2 regions of the Sessilibacter sp. MAH3 genome follow, and region 2 is predicted to be linked to the other one. Evidence: predicted binding sites of a transcription regulator. Region 2 holds the regulator's gene; the other holds the start of a gene.

The links. The regulator FNR, encoded in region 2, switches genes on or off when oxygen is low (the NO sensors DNR and NnrR bind a similar motif). The targets are predictions, from matches to a motif close to TTGATNNNNATCAA.
Region 1: the regulator FNR is predicted to act here: its motif matches at 1,088-1,101, upstream of ACYQ2C_RS03250 (OmpW/AlkL family protein).

Annotation. Positions count from the first base shown of each region.
Region 1 is NZ_BAAGIE010000003.1:115,124-118,327, reverse strand. Features, by position in the region: gene ACYQ2C_RS03255 (VOC family protein) at 1-216, opposite strand, end outside; gene ACYQ2C_RS03250 (OmpW/AlkL family protein) at 1,245-1,952, shown strand; gene ACYQ2C_RS03245 (TetR/AcrR family transcriptional regulator) at 2,156-2,761, opposite strand; gene ACYQ2C_RS03240 (LEPR-XLL domain-containing protein) at 3,018-3,068, opposite strand; gene ACYQ2C_RS03235 (MAPEG family protein) at 3,140-3,204, opposite strand, start outside.
Region 2 is NZ_BAAGIE010000002.1:192,221-195,424, reverse strand. Features, by position in the region: gene ACYQ2C_RS02360 (ribbon-helix-helix domain-containing protein) at 1-87, opposite strand, end outside; gene fnr (fumarate/nitrate reduction transcriptional regulator Fnr) at 1,191-1,931, opposite strand; gene ACYQ2C_RS02350 (radical SAM protein) at 2,220-3,204, opposite strand, start outside.

The DNA.
Region 1 (3,204 bases), on a different contig from region 2:
ATACACTTCAGGGTCCCAGTTATAGGTCAACTCAAGTAAAGGAGCGTCGGTGTTTTTTGCAGACTCAAGATCATTAGGTGCAGACAAGTAAACGAGCGTGAATCGTCCGCGTTCACTTTGCATTCGGCGAACTTCAACAAGGCCCAGTTTGTTGCAGAAAAAATCTAAAGACGTGTCAAGGTTAGACACACGAATCATGGTATGTAAAAACTGCATAGCGCTTCCTCATTATAAGCTCAATGAAATCACTGAGCTGTTAGCTTTATGAATTAACAAAAATACTGACAAGTAAACAATACAATTTACAACAATTGGCTATCTCTCTTGCCAGCAACCAAAACTGCATAAAAGACCATCCGACGACTTGAAAGTTTGCTGTTAAAGCATGACGTTCTCGGTATGAGAATCTTTAATTAAAGCTTCGTGATTTAACAGCCTCTAATTTTGGTTTTAAAAAAATACGTCTATTAACCTTAAGAACCTCTGATTAACTCATCCATGATTTAATCAGAGGGAAGAAATTGAAAATGTGATTTCCAATTTCTTCACCATTTCAATCACTTACAGTTCTTGAAATTGGCGACACATCCTTGTGTCGCGAGAAACTCTAAGTTAATCAGAGCTTCCCTTAGTTTCTTATGGGTATTTGTTCGTAAAACAAATACCTACTTTAAAGATGCATGTTTAATTTTTTTGTCTTAATTAAAGTAGCATTGAAAATACGTTCTACAATTAAAAACCATTAGAGCCTCTAATTAAGTCATTTCTGATTAAAGCACCAACGATTTAGCTAAGTTGATTTACTCAAAAATCGAGCAAAGAAAATTCAACTTGCTGGGCTCTGGCTTTTTCAACAACTTATCGGTAATGAAATTGCGAGGCTTTTAATTTTAAGAGCTCTGGCTCTATGGATACAGGTCTGGGAATAGCAAAGCGACAAGCGATACATAGGAATGACTGCTTCGATAAAACTCAATATTCAAAACCCGAACGACGGTTTTTAAGAAGAAATTAAAACACCAGCTTACATTAACAAATCCTTACATACAGAAACCGTATAACGGGCACACAGTTTAGTACCGAAAATTTGATCTACATTAATTGCATAAATTTAATTCGTAATTTACTCGAAAAAGAAGCTGTTTTAAGCAACTCATAAAATCAAAAATTAATTTAAATCAAAAATAGCTAGACGTTTTCCTTTAATCTCGCAGCCAATTAGAAACGAACAAGAGAATACCCCAATGAGAAAAGCATCCAAACTTTTAACCTGTACCGCCGCACTTTCTGCTTTGATGTTGTCTCCTTTAGCTTTCTCATACGAAGCAGGAGATATCGTATTTCGCGCTGGTATTACCACTGTTGATCCGGATGACTCTAGCGATAATGTTGCTATCAACGGTCAAACTCTATCATTGAGTGGTGGCACTTCTGAACTTAGCGTTGAAGACGATACGCAACTCGGTTTGACCTTGGAGTATTTCTTCAGCAAAAACCTAGGTCTTGAGTTACTGGCATCAACTCCCTTCACTCACGATGCTAACGGCGAAGGCGAATTGTCAGGTATCAGCGTTGCTGAAGCAAAACAATTACCACCTACTTTAAGTTTGGTTTATCACTTCGACGGTCTAGGTGCGTTTGAGCCTTATGTTGGTGCTGGTATCAACTACACTATTTTCTTCGATGAAGACATTGATTCTGAAGCAGCGACTGCACTGGAAGCTATTGCGGGCTTAACCGGCGGTGATGTAGAGCTAGACGATTCTGTTGGTCTTGCGTTGCAAGTTGGTTTTGACTACCACATTAATGACAAATGGTTAGTAAATGCTTCTGTGCGCTACATTAATATCGAAACCGAAGCAGAGATTACTTTTGATGATGGTACCGTCATCAGCTCCGATATCGATATTGATCCTTACGTTTGGACAATTTCTGCTGGCTACAAATTCTAATCAGATATTTTTAACACGGATATTTTTAAAACCGACATTGTTAAAACAACAGAATCGCAATCTAAAACGGCCTCACTGTACGAGGCCGTTTTTTTATGTTGGAAACTTCCTATATTTGGAAGAAAAATTAACCCTTTTGCGACTAAAATCACCCTGAAGTCGCTCTATAACAGTGGCTGATTTCGAAACCCAGAATCACTACATTAACTAATTCGTAAATAGTTTTTAATCGTTAATACAGCATCTTCCACACACGTTGTTATTCCACCGGCACGTCTAACCAATAGCGCACCTTGCAAACAACTCAGTACCCATGTTGCCGTGGCATTTGCATCTAAACCTGTAGCAAATTCGTTGTTGTTAATACCTAAGGATATTTGCTGACAAATCCAATTGCGTTGTTCCTGAAAAAATCCACTGACTTGCAACTGAACAGATTCCGGCAGTGCAGAAAACTCCCCAGCTAATGCACCACACAAGCAAATTAAGTTACCGCTTTCACCAAACTGTAGATAAGGTTGAAAGTAAACCTCTAAATTACGAGCAGCACTTTCAGAATTAGCCGATTGTGCAAGTAATCCCAAAAACATCGAGCGATAATTATCGACAACCGCCGCCGCAAGCTCGCTCTTGTTAGCAAAATGATGAACAATGCTTGGCTTTTTTATACCCACGCGCACAGCAATATCATCAAAACTAATAGCGCTGTAGCCACGAGTCTGAATGAGCTCCTGCGTGATCTTGATAATTTTGTCCGATGTACGCTCAGTGGCCATAATAGATATAACTAAAAAGGATGGTTGATTCATACATTAGACACATGGGCACTATGCGTCAACAAAAGAGTGCCGAAGCCATTGCCTTGTGAATATAAATACAAAGCTTGAAGCGCTAAAGAATTCAGGATTCGCAATTCGACGCCGGTTTTTAAAGCAGTAATCGCTAAAAAAACGCTCAACAACCGAGCAAGCCAAACCCAAGATCAGAGATTCAGGCTTTCTAAATCGGAGTTTGAAACACTGTTTATAAAAAGTTGTTTGTAAGAGCCTGTTTGTAAGAAGCTGGCTATGAGGAAGCTCCGACCATAAGATCGCCTGACAGTAAGAACCTCGACAATAAAAGCCTCTGACTAACTTGTCTCAAACTTAATCAGAGGGCAGCGGCAAAACCGAAGATTGCGAAATTTCTTACACAATTCCCAATAAATGCAACGCAAGAATAATCAAACTCACCTGTCCGGTGGCGAACGCTA
Region 2 (3,204 bases):
ATCAAGCACCACCTGAAGGCGTTTCTTTTCGCCTTTGGTTATCTGTTCCCGGTAGCGTTGTTGTCGTTGTGTTGCGGTTTTATCCACGGTGAAGCCCCTAAGCTAAATCGCGTTACACTGTAACGGATCTGTGGGCTTTGGTCGAAAGGATTTTGAAAGAACCATTGTTGCTCTGTGTTTGATGATTATGTGTTTGATGATTAATAGTTGACCTGATCGAGGGTTGCAGGTGCATACAGCCTTGTTAAATTCATTCAACTGTAGCGAGTTGGCGCCTATCTCTGTTGGATACGGACGGAAATGACGAAATCGCTGTAAGTCCCTCCCTCCCTCACCACCATAGAATTTTAAAAAGCTCCACGATGTTGGGTTTTTTTCTGCCTTAAAAAACTCGTCGAAGTTAACGCGGAGAGATAGGTTAAGAACCCGAGCGGGACTAATGCAAAGCTAAGCAACAAACTGAACGGGCCGCAATTACTGAAATGAGGATGAAGCTGTAAGGCATTTACCAAAGACTTTCGGCCCTGTTCGCAATGACCGTTGATTGATAGTTTGTTTCCCGTCAAATATCTAATTTTTAAGATTGATTTAACTCAATGCCCTAATTGCTGTATACGAATAGATTGTTAAGTACAGGTTTAATTGGTGGTGTTGAGTGTTTTAGTCGGTTGATTAAATCGAATGGGTAGTTTTTTGTGAGTTGTTTGGCGGAATTTTGTTAATTTGATCGCTGTTTGTAATGTAGTTGATTTTAATTAAGTTTGTGAATAGTTACTTACGGCAAAGTTATCTAAGATTACAACTGATTCTACATTCTTGTTTTTCTATATTTATAATTGAAAATTTGTAAGGCTGTTCAGATTTTTATATTAAATAAAAAAAGTTTTTTTGATATGTTTTGCGAACATTTTTGGCCAAGGAATTCGGTATTTTTAGAAGGCTCAATGATTCTTTAAAAGCAATACCAAGTTATTTTAACGTGGAATTGTTCTAAGTAATAAATCGTTACGAATAAGAATTTATTGACGGTGCTTTTTGATGAGAAAATGCTTCGGGATTAGAAAGTGTTGCAGAACTAAGAGGAGCTTTTCTACCGACCGAGATCGGTAGAAGGTAATCTAATGTGGGAATACGTGTAGACAAACCGCTTTAAATACTCATCACAATTCAAAGCGAAGTATAAATTTGTGTTATTCAGCACTCGCCACTTTTTGGTCGTAGGAGCAGTGTGTGCCAGCTAGCTCACTTAATCCTACAAGGTCAATAATGGTGATGTCACGCTGGGCAACTTCAATAAGGCTTTCTTTTTGGAACCTGCGAATAAGTCGGCTTACGGTTTCAATAGTAAGGCCAAGGTAGTTGGCGATATCTGTACGCGACATAGAAAGACGGAAGTGCGTTGCAGAATATCCGCGTTGTGAGTAACGACTAGAAATGTTGATTAACAGCGCTGCTAGGCGATCTTCTGCGGAGCGCTTGCCCATCATCAATAGGAATTCGTTATTGCTTTGAATCTCGGCGGAGAATAGGTTGTACAGTTGCTGCTGAAGCGCAGGAACTTTTTGTGACAAATTGTCGAGTTGTGCTTGCGGCAAAAAGCAAACGCTGCTGGTTTCTAGCGCTTCTGCAAAGCTGTTGTGAGTTTTACCGTGATAGGCATCAAAGCCTAAAATTTCACCAGGGAATGAAAACTCGGTGATTTGGCTATCGCCATTGGTTGCAATTACCACCGATTTGAAGCTGCCTGAGCTAATGGCGAACAACCCTTCGAAATGATCACCGGTATGATAAAGGGTCTCACCCGCATGGAGTACACGCTTTTGTTGCACCACACCTTCTAGTTGGCCAATATCATCGTTGGACAGGGTGTGAGGCAGACAAAACTTACTTACAGCGCAGTTACTGCATCGTACATATGAGGTAACAGTCATAGGTAACTTTCCTACCGGGCTTATCTTGTTGAAATTCTACAGGACTTTTGATCTGAGTGCATAGTTTAAGGTTGCTATATCAGCAATATACGTTATTGAGGGAGATAGGTCGATAGCTTCGAGGCGTGAGAATTTACAAATACGCCTTCTTTGCGCAAAACTTAGCTTCCTTGGTAATAATCAATAAATTTTTTATTCGATCAACAGCTCAAAAATTCAATTTGTTTATTTTTACTGCAATAACAATAGACTATATAGCAGGGAACATCGGTATGAAATGCGGGCTTATTAGCCCGCACGTCTGAAGTAGGAAGCCAATTGATTGGCAAACCATTGACCGCTTGGTGTTAATCTTAGTTTTTGCTGATTACTGATTACCATTTGTTGCCCAAACTCTTGTTCTAAATTAGATAATTCTTTTGCAAAATAATGGTCGAAACTGGTTTTCCAGCGGCTTTCAAACTCTTCTTTATTCACTTCTAAATTACACAGTAAGCGTTGAGTGATTTCTTTTCTTATTTGATCATCGACCGACAGTTCCGTACCGCGATAAACCGAGTGTCCGTAGCTTCTCACTTGGCGGGTATAGTCACGTAAACCCAACTGGTTTTGCCAAACGGCTGATGGCGTACTGGATATCGCCGACAATCCAAAACCAATGACGGTATCGGCAACGTCTGGAACATAGCCATGTTGAGTCCATTGTAGACGACCACTTTTGGTTGCATCGCACAAGGGGTCATCGTTGCTAACGAAGCAATCGGGGCCAATTGCGCAATAACCGCTACTTTGAAGATGGTTGATGGCAAAGGTGCGCATTTCCATAACGGTTTTATCTTCGGGAACTGATTCGATATCAATCAGCGATTGTGAGGTAAATATTTTGGGATTGTGGTGATATTTACGCAGAACAACTCGTGAGGGCGACAGTTTTAACAGTTGTTTTAGGCTGCTCATAAATGAGCCCAAGCTCTGTTGTGGTAATCCAAAGGTAACGTCGAAACTGACGGATTGAATGCCTTGCGAGCGAACATCTGAGGTTGATTGTTTCAGTTTTTCGAAGGTGTATTTTCGATTAATGACTTGCTGAACCTGTGTACTAAAATCTTCAACACCAAAATGAATGCGGTTAAATCCCAAGCTTTTAACAAGACTGACGAGCTCTGTATCTACCGTTCTTGGATCGGTTTCAATGCAATAATCTCGATCTACAGCGTGTGATACGCCAAAGGAGTTTTCAATTTCGTAAGTAACTCGTCGTAAATCATCGGCT